Regions from separate parts of the Klebsiella sp. MISC125 genome, predicted to be linked through region 1. Evidence: predicted binding sites of a transcription regulator. Region 1 holds the regulator's gene; each other region holds the start of a gene.
What was found. The regulator CRP, encoded in region 1, controls carbon source genes, mostly activating them, when cyclic AMP is high. The targets are predictions, from matches to a motif close to ATGTGANNNNNNTCACAT.

Region 1 (4,996 bases):
CGCCGTTTATGCTGGAAGCCTGTAGTTCTCATATGGATAAGGGGTTTTCCCGCGTTTATCAGCGTTATCTGCTCAATCTGCTGAAGGCGAATGCCGCGCGTAAGCTGAAAGCTTATCCGGGCTCTTTGCCGGTTGATTTACGCCAGCTAAAAGGTATGCGTCGCATCCGCGAATTTGACGATAGCATCACCGCCAGGATCCACGGTTTTGCCGATGCGCTAGACTACTATCGCCAGTGTAGTGCGATGCCGCGCTTAAGCGACATCACTAAACCAACGCTGATTATTCATGCGAAGGACGATCCTTTTATGGATCACCACTCCATCCCGCCGCAAGAACAGCTACCGGCAAATGTCGAGTATCAACTTACAGAGCATGGCGGCCATGTTGGTTTTGTCGGTGGTACGCTGCGCAAGCCGGAAATGTGGTTAGAACAGCGAATCCCGGATTGGCTAACTCGCTGGTTAGGAGGGCAAATATGATTATTCCCTGGCAGGATCTCGATCCCGAAACGCTGGATAACCTGATTGAAAGTTTTGTATTACGCGAAGGCACCGATTATGGTGAGCATGAACGTTCGCTGGCGGATAAAGTCGCCGATGTCAAACAACAGCTGAAAAGCGGAGAAGCCGCGCTGGTGTGGTCAGAGCTGCACGAGACGGTCAATATTATGCCCCGCAAGCAGTTTCACGGCTAAGGCGGCATCACACTATCGTTTACCCTGGGAGTTGTTATGTCTGCCAAACATCCGGTGATTGCCGTCACGGGCTCTAGCGGCGCGGGAACCACGACCACCAGCCTCGCCTTTCGCAAAATATTCGCCCAACTAAACCTCCACGCCGCCGAAGTGGAAGGCGATAGCTTTCACCGCTACACCCGCCCGGAAATGGACATGGCGATCCGCAAAGCGCGAGATCAGGGCAAACACATCAGCTACTTCGGTCCCGAGGCTAACGATTTCGGCCTGCTGGAGCAGACTTTCAGAGAATACGGGCTGAACGGTACAGGTCAGTCACGCAAGTATTTACACACCTATGATGAAGCCGTGCCGTGGAATCAGGTTCCTGGCACCTTCACTCCCTGGCAGTCGCTGCCTGAACCCACTGACGTGCTGTTTTATGAAGGCCTGCACGGCGGAGTTGTCACGCCCCAGCACAACGTCGCTGACCATGTTGATCTGTTGGTTGGGGTTGTGCCGATCGTTAACCTGGAGTGGATCCAGAAGCTTATCCGCGATACCAGCGAACGCGGCCACTCTCGTGAAGCGGTGATGGATTCCGTCGTTCGCTCGATGGAAGATTACATCAACTTCATCACCCCGCAGTTTTCACGCACTCACCTCAACTTCCAGCGCGTACCTACGGTGGATACGTCCAATCCATTTGCAGCCAAAGCAATCCCATCGCTTGATGAAAGCTTTGTCGTTATCCATTTCCGCAACTTACAGAATATCGATTTCCCCTGGCTACTGGCGATGCTTCAGGGCTCGTTTATCTCGCATATGAACACGCTAGTGGTGCCGGGAGGGAAAATGGGGCTGGCCATGGAGCTCATCATGGCGCCATTGGTCGAGCGGCTAATGGAAGGCAGGAAAATCAATTAACAAAAAACCCCGGTAGCGCAGCGCATGCCGGGGCGACGAGTTCGCGCCGTTCGGCTTATCCCTCGATCACTTCATAAGAGTGAGTTATGTTTACCGCTTTCTCCAGCATCAGCGCCACCGAGCAATATTTTTCCGCCGATAGGTCAACTGCGCGAGAAACGGCAGCATCTTTCAGCTCTTTACCGGTCACGATAAAATGCAGATTGATATGGGTAAACAGACGCGGTGCTTCCTCGCGACGCTCAGAAGTCAGCTTAACTTCGCAGTTAGTGACGTTATGGCGTCCCTTCTGCAGGATAGAAACCACGTCAATTGCGCTACATCCGCCCGCCGCCATCAACACCATTTCCATCGGGCTAGGCGCTTTATCCCCGGAATTACCGTCCATCAGAATCTGGTGACCAGAAGCCGACTCACCAATGAAGGTTAACCCTTCAACCCATTTCACTCGCGCTTGCATAAATTTAACTCCAGGGCTGTAATTTTCCTGACAGATTACGCGCACATAACAATTCTCGCAACGGAAGGCGACCTAGGTCATGCTGAAGCGAGACACCAGGAGACACGCGGCGAAAGCTATGCTAAAACAATCGGGATGCTACAGTAATACATTGATGCACTGCATGTATGCTGAGGAGTTCACATTACAGGCTGCAGGAAATTTTCAGCCAGATTCCCAGGTATAGGGATTTAATACGATTGCATGCCCGGATGCCGTGTAGTGTCGGCATCTGGAGATAGCTTATAACAGAGGATAACCGCGCATGGTGCTTGGCAAACCGCAAACAGACCCTACCCTTGAATGGTTCTTGTCTCATTGCCACATTCATAAGTACCCCTCAAAGAGCACGCTGATCCACCAGGGTGAGAAAGCAGAAACGTTGTACTACATCGTTAAAGGCTCCGTGGCTGTACTCATCAAGGATGAAGAAGGTAAAGAGATGATCCTCTCTTACCTCAACCAGGGCGATTTCATCGGTGAATTAGGCCTGTTTGAAGAAGGTCAGGAACGTAGTGCATGGGTACGTGCGAAAACCGCATGTGAAGTGGCCGAAATCTCCTACAAAAAATTCCGTCAGTTGATCCAGGTTAACCCGGACATCCTGATGCGTCTCTCTTCGCAAATGGCACGTCGCCTGCAGGTTACGTCAGAGAAAGTCGGTAACCTCGCCTTCCTCGACGTGACGGGTCGTATCGCCCAGACGCTGCTGAACCTGGCAAAACAGCCTGATGCGATGACCCACCCGGACGGTATGCAAATTAAAATTACCCGTCAGGAAATCGGTCAGATCGTTGGATGCTCCCGCGAAACCGTTGGTCGTATCCTGAAAATGCTGGAAGATCAAAACCTGATCTCCGCGCACGGTAAAACTATCGTCGTCTACGGTACCCGTTAAGTCGGCAAAACGGCGTATTGCATAGCAATACGCCGTTTTTGTTTCCCCCTCATGTGGCGCAGGCTGATTTACCACCCGGAAGTCAACTACGCACTGCGGCAAACGCTGGTGTTGTGTCTGCCGGTCGCAATCGGACTTCTTCTCGGACATTTACAGCAGGGCTTACTGTTTTCCCTGGTACCAGCCTGTTGCAACATTGCCGGTCTGGACACACCACATAAGCGCTTCTTTAAACGCCTGATTATTGGCGGTTGCCTGTTTGCTGGCTGTAGCCTGATTGTCCAGCTCCTGCTGCAACGCGAGATCCCTCTACCGCTGATTCTCACTGGTCTGGCGCTAATCCTTGGGGTGACTGCCGAAATCAGTTCACTGCACGCGCGACTACTGCCTGCTTCACTTATTGCCGCCATTTTTACCCTCAGCCTTGCGGGCAACATGCCGGTGTGGGAGCCACTGCTAATCTACGCGCTCGGCACCTTATGGTATGGCGTCTTTAACTGGTTCTGGTTTTGGCTATGGCGCGAACAACCGCTGCGCGAGTCGCTGAGCCTGCTCTACCGCGAACTGGCTAACTATTGCGAGGCCAAATACAGCCTGCTGACCCAGCATACGGACCCGGCCACCTCGCTGCCGCCGCTACTTAACCGCCAGCAGAAAGTGGTTGATCTGATTACCCAGTGTTACCAGCAGATGCATATGCTGGCGGCCAATCAACGCAACGACCACAAACGTCTGTTGCGCGCTTTTCAGGTGGGGTTGGATTTACAGGAACATATCTCCGTTAGCCTGCATCAGCCGGAAGAAGTGCAGAAACTGGTGGAACGCAGTCACGCAGAAGCAGTGATTCGCTGGAATGCGCAAACCGTTGCCGCCCGCCTGCGTGAGTTGGCGGACGATCTTCTCTACCATCGTTACCCACAGCGTTTTCAGATGGATAAACAGATCGGCGCGCTGGAAAAAATTGCCTGGCAACATCCGGATAACCCGGTCGGCCAGTTCTGCGCCTGGCACTTCAGCCGTATCGCCAGGGTTCTGCGTACCCAGCGTCCTCTGTACACGCGCAACTTGATGGCGGATAAAACCCGACGTTTACCCCTGCTGCCAGCGCTAAAAAGCTACCTGTCGTTTAAATCTCCGGCGTTACGCAACGCCGCGCGCATCAGCGTAATGCTGAGCGCCGCCAGCCTGATGGGCAGCGCACTGCATCTGCCGAAACCCTACTGGATCCTGATGACTGTGCTGTTCGTGACGCAAAACGGCTACGGCGCGACGCGGGTGCGCATTGTTCACCGGGCGGCTGGAACGATTGCCGGACTGGTGATCGCCGGACTGACGCTACACTTCCACGTGCCTGAAGGCTATACGCTGACCGCCATGCTCTTCATCACGCTGCTAAGCTACCTGATTATTCGTAAGAACTACGGCTGGGCAATGGTTGGTTTTACCGTCACGGCGGTTTATACCCTGCAATTACTCACGCTAAACGGTGAGCAGTTTATCATCGCCAGATTAATCGACACGCTTATTGGCTGTCTGATCGCTTTTGGTGGGATGGTTTGGCTATGGCCGCAGTGGCAAAGCGGTCTGCTACGCAAAAATGCCCACGACGCGCTGGAAGCCGATCAGGAAGCGATCCGGCTCATTCTTAGCGACGATCACCAGGCTCCGGCGCTGGCCTATCAGCGAATGCGCGTTAATCAGGCGCACAATGCGCTGTTTAACTCACTCAATCAGGCGATGCAGGAACCGGGCTTTAATTCGCACTATCTGGAAGATATGAAGCTGTGGGTAACCCATAGCCAGTTCATTGTTGAGCACATCAATGCGATGACCACCCTGGCGCGCGAGCACAATATGCTGACGCCGGATCTAGCTCAGCGTTATCTGGAGTCCTGTGAAATTGCGCTACAGCGCTGTCAGCAACGGCTGGATTCAGATGGACCGGGGAGCGCTGGAGATGTGAATATTATGGAGGCCCAGGATGCGGAAGTCCCTC
Region 2 (4,996 bases), 1.5 Mb from region 1:
GTAGCTATTGGTTTTTTCATCTCAGAAATACATTAATATTTTTGGCAAAATGTAAACATATGTTTATATATTTTTCCTCAAGCTAGGGATATTATACTCGTTTGTTTTATTGATGATGGAAAGGACCTCATAAATGTTAAAGAAAATGATAGCCGCGGTAGGCTTGGGAAGCCTCATCTTATTAAGCGGTTGTGCGAAAGAATCATCCCGCTCTCTTGAAGTCGCTAAAGTTGCTACCTGGAATACCCCCTACCATGGCGCTCGCAGCCCAATTTCTGTCGGTAAATTTGATAACCGTTCCAACTATATGAACGGTATATTCTCCGATGGGGTTGACCGTTTGGGCAATCAGTCAAAAACCATTCTCATAACACATTTGCAACAAACTGGCCGGTTCAATGTTCTGGACCGTAGCAACATGGCCGAATTACAGAATGAAGCCAGTATCAAGGGAACCAGCCAGACGCTGAAAGGCGCTGACTATGTGGTTACCGGCGATGTTACTGAGTTTGGGCGAAAAGAAGTCGGCGATCATCAACTGTTTGGTATTTTGGGGAGAGGAAAGAGCCAAATCGCTTATGCCAAAGTGAATCTGAATATTGTGAATGTTCAGACTTCCGAAGTTGTTTTTTCATCCCAGGGGGCAGGGGAGTTTGAGCTTTCTAACCGTGAAGTGATTGGATTTGGCGGTACTGCGAGCTATGACTCGACCCTCAATGGAAAAGTGTTGGATCTCGCGATTCGCGAAGCCGTGAATAACCTGGTTGCGGGTATTGAAAGCGGTGCGTGGACGCCGGCAAAATAACGGCTCTGATTGCGATATTTCTCGTTTTTACACGGTGAAATATCGCTGTAAGCAATAATATGGATGTTAAAGATGAATATGATTCGCTCTGTTTTTATATTGCTTGTAGTAACCATATTGAATGGCTGCGCCAGCGGACCAAAGCCACTCTATAGCTGGAATGAATACCAGCCTGTGGTTTATGAATATTACGCTCTGGATATGGGGCCACAAGAGCAAATTGAGATATTAAAAAAAGACATTGAGAAAGCGCGCGCGAAGGCCCTTCCTGTACCTCCAGGGCTGCATGCTCATCTTGGGATGTTATATATCAATACAGGCCATCCGGAACTGGCGAAGACAGAATTTGAACAGGAGAAACGGCTGTTTCCTGAATCCACCCAGTTTATGGATTTTCTGTTGAAGAAAATGCAGGGAGGCAAAGTATGAAAAAGTTATATGTTTTGTGCGCAGGTCTATTGTTGTCCCTGTTGCTGAGCGGCTGTGCACCTAAAAAATCCTATGACTACACGGCATTCAGGCAAAGTAAGCCGAAGAGTATTCTGGTGCTGTTGCCGAAAAACGAATCACCAGACGTCAAAGCAGGCTATGGCGTACTTTCTCAGGTTACGTTGCCGCTTGCTGAGTCTGGATATTATGTTTTTCCTGTTGCTGTGGTAGAGAACACCTTTAAACAAAACGGGGTTGTAAATGGCGAGGAAATGCATAGTGTCAGCCACCAAAAGCTTAGAGAGATATTTGGTGCCGATGCGGTGCTTTATCTTAAGGTAACGGAATATGGAACTTCGTACCAGGTCATCAATAGTGATACGCGAGTCTCCGTTTCTGGAGAGCTTGTGGATCTTCGTACCGGAAAATTGCTATGGAATGGTAGTGCGGTGGCTTCCAGCACCGAAAATGATGGCAGCGGAGGTTCGATTTTAGGCATGCTTATTCAGGCAGCGGTTGACCAGATAGTGAATACAATGACTGACAGAAGCTATAAGATTGCAGGCATTGCTGACACGCGCCTACTCACCCCACGGGCACCAGATGGTATCCTCTACGGTCCTCGCTCGCCAAAATACGGTAAAGATTTGCAATAGGGGCTTTCTATAAATGACCGATGTGCTTTTCAGCATCGGTCATTGTTATTGCATATTGAGAGTCGATATTTCATCGGATAGCAACATCACTTCTCTTTTTTCTGCAATTCCAGCAGCTGCTGCGGCGTGACCGCCGGATAAGACTGCGCGTCTTCCGGGACTTCCTGCTGGGCGGGGATAGGGATCAGTGGGCCTAAAAAGCGCGGTTCGCGTTTAAAAAGATAGAGGTCCGCCAGCGCGCCGAAGCGAGCGCCGAACTCGCGCAGTCGCACGCTCCACATATCTTTCGGTGACGGCACCGCATAGCACTGCGCCTGAATCCCCATATGCAGGGCGATAAACAGCGCCCGCTCGCAGTGGAAACGCTGAGTAATAATAATAAAGTCGTTAGTGTCGAAGACCTTACGGGTGCGCACAATCGAATCGAGCGTGCGGAAACCGGCGTAATCCAGCACGATATCCGCCGGATCGACGCCTGCTTTAATCAAATCGCGGCGCATGGTCATTGGCTCGTTATAGCTCTGCAACGCGTTATCGCCGCTCAGCAGCAGATAGTTCACCTTGCCGCTGTTGTAGGCGTTCAGCGCGCCCTGAATTCGGTAGCGATAATATTGATTGATGACGCCGGTGCGGTAGTACTTGGCGGTGCCCAACACTACGCCAACCTGGCGATAGGGCAGGTCCTGTAGCTCATCGTAGATATAGGGAGAGGTCTTCCAGCTCATCCAGCGGTCGAGGCCCAGCACGGTTAACAGCAGCAAGCCGAACAGGACTAACAGGCTGTATAACACACGCTTTAACATGGACTTGGCTCAATAGTGAACGAGGGAGCCTTCAGGCTACTTTACCCGCCGGGCAAGCGCAAGAAACCGTCGTTTAATTGCGGGGATTTTCAGCAATGCGGGCCGTTTGGCCCGCAGTCTGTGATTAGCCTAACAGTACGCGATCGATATTATGGCAGCCCAGCGCTTTCAGCGTCGCTACGGTCGCATCCCATTGAATCAGTGTCGCATCGGCCTTCTCGGCGAGAATAGCGCGCTGGATATCCGGGTAATCGTAGCCGTTGAGGCTCAGCAGATTGAGCGCGCCCTGTAACGGCGGCAGAGTCGGGTTAAAGGCAGCATTTTCGGCATAGCTGCCGGTGAAAATAGTCCCGTCTTTCAACTCCAGCGCCACGCCGGACGGGGCCTTGCTGTAAGGCATATGGCAGCGGTTAGCCGCCTGAATCGCCGCCTGAGTCAGCGCGTCGCCGCTGAGCGGGAAGCCGTGATCTTGCTCATCCATCAGCAGGGTTTTGATTTCCAGATCTTTCGGTCCGAAAGCGTCTGGCAGATAGTGCTGGAGCGAATGCGCCTCGCGACCCGGCAAATGAATACGCAGCGCCAGCCCGCTGTTTAGTTCGTTCATAAACTGACGGCAGTGGCCGCAAGGGGTGTAGTTAACGGTAATCGCCTGCAGAGACTTTTCGCCGCGCAGCCAGGCATGGCTAATGGCGCTCTGCTCGGCGTGCACGGTCTGCTGCATGGTAGCACCGAGAAACTCCATGTTACCGCCGAAATACCAGGTTCCGCTGACGCCGCGAGCCACCGCGCCAACGTTAAAGTGAGAAAGGTCAGCGCGGGCGCAGGCCGCCGCTAGCGGCAGCAGAGCAAAGGCCAGCGCGTCTTCATCCAGACCCGTTGCGCTTTGCAGCGCTGCAACTTGCCCGGCGCTGAGCATCGCCGGAAAATGCGGGTCGGCCAGCATCGGGGCGATGGCCGCTTGCAGATCCGCCGCCAGTTGGGGAAGAACAGCTTGAAAACGTGGGTGCATAGCGTTGCCTCATAACAATGTAATGGAAATCTAGTGTACGGGTGGTTGTAACCTGTATATGTGATAAACATCTCATTGTTTGTGCAACTAATTTGTGTTGCATTGAATAATGTGATTTAAATCACATTTAACCGACTATCGCCAAAATTATCGGAAACAAAAACGGTGCAATCAGCGAGGTGATAATCCCGCAAAGTACCAGCGCCAACGAGCTGAACGCCCCTTCCTGATAGTCGAGCTCTGCACAGCGAGCGGTCCCTAATGCGTGGGATGCGGTACCCATCGACAGCCCGCGGGAGGCTTTGGTGCGGATACGCATCAGGTTCAGTAGGGTGTGACCGAATACCGCTCCGAGAATACCGACGAAAATAACGCACACGGCGCTGATCGCCGGAATACCGCCAATGCTGCTGCTCACCGCCATGGCAATCGGCGTGGTGACCGATTTAGGCAAAATAGAAGCGGCAATCTGCGGAGTCGCACCCATCAGCAATGCAACGGTGGTGCCGGTGACCATCGCCACCACGCTACCAATAAAGCAGATGGTAATGATGGACTTCCAGCGGGCGCGGATCTGGTGCAGTTGTTCATACAAAGGAAAGGCTAGAGCAACTACCGCCGGCTGCAGCAGGTCGTTAAGAATTTTACTGCCGAGGAAATAGCGCTCGTATGAGATACCGGTTATCAGCAGAAAAGGAATCAGCACTACCATCGCTACCAGCAGCGGGTTGAGCAGCGGAAATTTAAACCGCGCCGCCAGCTTGCGGGCGAGGAAAAAGACGGCCAGGGTTAGCGGCAGTGACCACCAGATTTCATGGATCATTTGTCACGTCCTTTTTGTCCGACCACTTTGCGCTCCCCGTGAACCAGGTGCGAGCTCCAGCTGACCACCAAAAAGACCACCAGCGTGCTTATCGCACAGGAGACCACTACCGGACCGAACTGCGCGCGTAGTAAATCCCAATATTGCATAACGCCTACGCCGATGGGCACAAACAGCAATGCCATATAGCGGATCAGAACATTGCAGCCGGGGTTAACCCACTGCGCGGGCATGATTTGCAACGCCAGCAAAAAGAACAAAATCAACATGCCAATAATGCTGCCGGGGATCGTTATCGGCAGCAGGGAGGAGATAAAAATACCGGCATATAAACAAGCATATATCAGCACGAAAGCGCGCAGATACTGCCAGACAATAATCAGTGATTGACTCATGGTAATAACCCTTGATGAACCACATTCATCATACAATTAAACCCAAAAATGTGCTACCGATCACATCATGAATTCT
Region 3 (4,996 bases), 1.9 Mb from region 1:
CGGCGTAAGATTGAAACAACGCCAGCCAGCGTTGTGCAAGCTGCTGTCCTTGCGATGAAGCCGGTGTCAGCTGTTCGCGACACGCATAATGCAGTTCCGCCACTAACGCCGGCCATTCCATCAGCCGATCGAAATAGTGCTGCCGGGTGAACGCCAGCTCCTCGGCGTTCAGATAGCGCGCCCAGATCTCCAGTTTACTTTCCGCAAAAGCGTGAGTGATAAAGTCAATGATCTGCGGGGTAACGCCGGTTTGTTCGCACATCTGTGGTTCGGCGGCATGCATTTCATTCAGCCGGGTCAAAAATTCAGGTCGTCCAGCGGTATCCTGCTCTAACTGTTCCATCCAGCGGGTCGCCAGACTCATCGCCTGAGGGGCATCTGCCGGGCATTGCTTGCGCATTAATCCCTGAATTTCATTAACCAGCGCCCGCCAGGCTTGATTACGTTGCTCATCCTGTTCCGCGAACGGCAGCACCTGTAGTTCCTGTTGACTAAACCAGCGATCGTACATTTTCATTAGCTCCAGCATCTGTAGCCAGGACTCCAGATCGGGGTCACTTCCCCTGTCTAACTCATCGCGCAGCAGCGCCAGCCGTTCGCGTAGCGTTGAGATGGTTTGTAGCTGCCGATCAAGAGTGGTTATCTGCTTGACCAGCAGGTCAGACAGCGAGAAAGCATCCCTGGCGAGATAATCCTTAATAGTGGCGAGTTCCAGCCCGGCCTGAGCCAACACCTTGATCGTATGCAGCCGCTGAACGGCCGCCAGATTGTATAGCCGGTAACCCGCCGCGCTTCTGGCTGAAGGGGTCAGCAATCCTGTTTGTTCATAGTGATGTAGCGTGCGAACGGTTATTCCGGCACGCTTCGCCAGTTCTCCCACCTGAATTAACATGACTGCTCCTTTCGTTTACCAGTGACGCCACTCTGCTGTCTGACGTTACGTCAGGGTCAAGTGCTAAGTATACGAATTTGGATCGCCCCGTAATATTCGAAAAGGGTAACGAAAGGGAAATTTAGACGACAATAGAGGGATAGCCTGCCCAGGCTATGATAGAACGCACCAGCCGTACTGAACGGCTGGTGGAATGGAATTCACTCAGCTGTGGCGATGCTGATCGCGGCGGCAGCGTTTGTCGTAATGACGAACCCACCAGTATCTGTCGCTGACCTGTTCATGGCCGCCGATACGCGCACCTGCCAGCCACAGAACCGCGCCGACAAAAATGCTTAAGATTGCGCCATGCGCAAAAAACTGCGGCAGGTCAAGCTGCGGAAGCTGGTTCAGAATAGAGTAACCAACGCCGACAACCATGACGACCAACCCCAACCCCATCAGCACATTACCGAGTAACGAAGCGTTTCTGCGTTTCATATGTCACCTCCGGAACCTTGGGTTGCATGGGAATATCCCCAAATCTTGTAGGTATAGTATAGACAATGACCAATAAAGCGATTGCGTGGACGATCACATAAGCGAACATCAAACCAACAAAAGTTTACAAATAACCTACTGAACTACATCAAATTCTAATTGTTCAAACACGAAACCATCATGACACGCAGCGTTTCGCTGGCAGAATTTTGTCAACCGCGCGCGCAGACAGTACACTACGCGCCAGAGAACGACCCACTCAGGATAGAAAAGTGACCATAAAATTGATTGTCGGCCTGGCCAATCCCGGCGCTGAATACGCCGCGACCCGACATAACGCCGGTGCCTGGTATGTAGATTTATTAGCTGAGCGCAACCGCGCACCGCTGCGCGAAGAGAGCAAATTCTTCGGCTACACCTCACGGATTAACCTTGCTGGCGAAGATGTTCGTCTGCTGGTACCCACCACCTTTATGAATCTTAGCGGTAAAGCCGTATCGGCTATGGCAACCTTCTTTCGCATCAATCCAGATGAAATTCTGGTGGCCCATGATGAGCTCGACCTGCCGCCCGGCGTAGCTAAATTCAAACTTGGCGGCGGCCATGGCGGCCATAATGGCCTGAAAGACATCATCAACAAACTGGGTAATAACCCGAACTTTCACCGCTTACGTGTGGGAATCGGTCATCCGGGCGATAAAAATAAAGTTGTCGGTTTTGTTTTGGGAAAACCGCCCGTTAGCGAACAGAAACTCATTGATGAAGCTGTTGACGAAGCGGTGCGTTGTACCGAAGTTTGGCTGAAAGAAGGTCTCACCAAAGCAACCAACCGATTACACGCTTTTAAAGCGCAATAAACGGTCGACGTGCGGAATTTTTGCCGCGCACGGTGTATAATAGGCAAAGCTATTTACTTTTCTACAATCTGCTCACTGTAACAGGTTGATTATCCAAAGATTAAGGTGATTTAAATCATGGGATTCAAATGCGGTATCGTCGGTTTGCCCAACGTCGGCAAATCCACCCTGTTCAATGCGCTCACCAAAGCGGGTATTGAAGCGGCCAACTTCCCCTTCTGTACCATCGAGCCGAACACCGGTGTCGTTCCGATGCCCGATCCGCGTCTGGACAAACTGGCTGAAATCGTCAAACCGCAGCGTATTCTGCCAACCACCATGGAATTCGTCGATATCGCAGGTCTGGTAAAAGGCGCGTCTAAAGGCGAAGGTCTGGGTAACCAGTTTCTGACCAACATTCGTGAAACCGAAGCTATCGGTCACGTGGTGCGCTGCTTTGAAAACGACAACATTATCCACGTTAACAATAAAGTGGATCCGGCTGACGATATCGAAGTTATCAACACCGAACTGGCGCTGTCCGATCTGGACACCTGTGAGCGCGCCCTGCACCGCGTACAGAAAAAGGCCAAAGGCGGCGATAAAGACGCTAAAGCTGAACAGGCGGCTCTGGAAAAATGCCTGCCGCAGCTGGAAAACGCCGGTATGCTGCGTGCGCTGAAAAACCTGACCGAAGAAGACAAAGCAGCGATTAAATACCTGAGCTTCCTGACCCTGAAGCCAACCATGTATATCGCTAACGTCAACGAAGACGGTTTTGAGAATAACCCGTACCTCGATAAAGTGCGCGAAATCGCGGCTGCGGAAGGTTCTGTCGTGGTTGCCGTTTGCGCCGCTGTTGAATCCGATATCGCTGAACTCGACGATGCCGATCGCGAGGAGTTCATGGCTGAACTGGGAATTGAAGAACCGGGTCTGAACCGCGTTATCCGCGCTGGTTACGAACTGTTGAACCTGCAAACCTACTTCACCGCTGGCGTGAAAGAAGTTCGTGCGTGGACCATCCCAGTCGGTGCAACCGCACCGCAGGCGGCAGGTAAAATCCACACCGACTTCGAGAAAGGCTTTATCCGCGCCCAAACCATCGCCTTTGAAGACTTTATTACCTATAAAGGCGAGCAAGGTGCTAAAGAAGCCGGGAAAATGCGTGCTGAAGGTAAAGATTATATTGTGAAAGATGGCGATATCATGAACTTCCTGTTCAACGTCTAATCTCTTTTTATCACTAAAAAATCCACGCAGATGCGTGGATTTTTTTATGCCCCGACTCATACAAGATACATTTGAATTAGCGGTCACAAGTCAAACAGTAAAGATCCGTGCCCCTGTCCTTTACCACTTCTCTTGCCAACCCAGACTTACCATCCAGGTGCTGCCGGGAGTGGCTTTCAACCCATCAAATTTCGAATAAAATATAAAATAAATACAAAAATAGAATTTTAATTTCATTAATGAGCTTTAATAACAAATGTGATACATATCATAAATTTAACATTAGATCCCAAAAAACCATAATCCACAATCTTTGAAATGTTAAAAAATAACATTCAATATCAATATGTTATAAAAACCACATTGTATCTGACACCATGAGTACTCATTCGAACCCATCACAATCGAAATGAAATTTCCAAAATGTGATCTATTTGCATTTTCATTTCAAAATTAAATGCCATAATCTCACCTCACTAAACGCACTTTGATTACGCTAAGGTGCAGCAGAAATCCTAACCCCCCGGAGGATTCCATGAGAGAAGTGAGATCAGAATTTATTGGTACCGTCTATGTTGGCGGTTGCCATACCACCACCAGTTCACACGAAAATGCTACCGGGGACATTCTGTACGCCAACGACCCCGGAGGAAAAAACCCTACATATACTAATGATTCATCATTAATCAAAAGAAGCCTCTTTGACCGGATTTATTTAGCGAATAACTAAAAGAGCTAAGTAGCACAAAGAACAAAAATCATTTCATGCCCGTCATATGCCAGCGAACTAAAAGATCGGCCGTGGCTGGGGGTGATTTATTTTTATCTTGTGCCGTTAATCAAAACAAAAGGTATAAAAATGTCTCTTATAATGAATCTGAACCTACAACAGAGAAAACGACTACACCAAATAACTTTAGTAGCAACATTTGGCGGCCTGCTATTCGGTTACGACACCGGAGTTATTAATGGTGCATTTTCCTCACTGAAACAATATATGGCTCTGACACCAACCACAGAAGGTCTGGTAATGAGCGTGTTGCTGATCGGTGCCGCCTTAGGTAGCGTTTTCGGAGGGAAGTTCGCCGATTTCTTTGGCAGAAGAAAGTACCTGCTCTTTTTATCATTTGTTTTTTTCATCGGCGCACTAATGTCCGCACTTGCTCCAGATATCACGGTTCTTCTTATTTCTCGTTTTATTCTGGGTTATGCTGTCGGTGGCGCCTCAGTAACCGCGCCAACATTTATTTCTGAAGTCGCACCAACGGAAATGCGCGGTAAACTGACTGGCTTAAACGAAGTGGCGATTGTTATCGGACAGTTGGCCGCATTTGCCATCAACGCCATTATAGGCATTGTCTGGGGCCACCTCCCCGAAGTCTGGCGATATATGCTAATGGTACAAACCATACCCGCCATCTGCCTGTTTGTCGGTATGTTGCGCTCGCCTGAAAGCCCCCGCTGGCTGATCAGTAAAAACCGCCATGAAGAAGCCCTCGAAATATTAAAACAAATCCGCCCGCTCGAACGTGCGATGAAAGAATTCAATGACATC

Region 2: cdd (cytidine deaminase) is a predicted target of CRP. The motif match lies at 3,761-3,778, and genes of this name have one in related genera.
Region 3: pth (aminoacyl-tRNA hydrolase) is a predicted target of CRP. The motif match lies at 1,399-1,416, and genes of this name have one in related genera.

The regions. Positions count from the first base shown of each region.
Region 1 is NZ_CP180448.1:532,220-537,215, reverse strand. Features, by position in the region: gene ACMYSL_RS02440 (hydrolase) at 1-482, shown strand, start outside; gene ACMYSL_RS02435 (YheU family protein) at 479-697, shown strand; gene ACMYSL_RS02430 (phosphoribulokinase) at 734-1,603, shown strand; gene ACMYSL_RS02425 (OsmC family protein) at 1,659-2,063, opposite strand; gene crp (cAMP-activated global transcriptional regulator CRP) at 2,368-3,000, shown strand; gene ACMYSL_RS02415 (YccS/YhfK family putative transporter) at 3,052-4,996, shown strand, end outside.
Region 2 is NZ_CP180448.1:2,000,734-2,005,729, forward strand. Features, by position in the region: gene ACMYSL_RS09530 (CsgG/HfaB family protein) at 134-805, shown strand; gene ACMYSL_RS09535 (DUF4810 domain-containing protein) at 878-1,234, shown strand; gene ACMYSL_RS09540 (DUF799 domain-containing protein) at 1,231-1,890, shown strand; gene sanA (outer membrane permeability protein SanA) at 1,977-2,693, opposite strand; gene cdd (cytidine deaminase) at 2,818-3,702, opposite strand; gene ACMYSL_RS09555 (CidB/LrgB family autolysis modulator) at 3,830-4,525, opposite strand; gene ACMYSL_RS09560 (CidA/LrgA family protein) at 4,522-4,920, opposite strand.
Region 3 is NZ_CP180448.1:2,477,462-2,482,457, reverse strand. Features, by position in the region: gene ACMYSL_RS11715 (MerR family transcriptional regulator) at 1-892, opposite strand, end outside; gene ychH (stress-induced protein YchH) at 1,097-1,372, opposite strand; gene pth (aminoacyl-tRNA hydrolase) at 1,645-2,229, shown strand; gene ychF (redox-regulated ATPase YchF) at 2,347-3,441, shown strand; gene ACMYSL_RS11695 (sugar porter family MFS transporter) at 4,301-4,996, shown strand, end outside.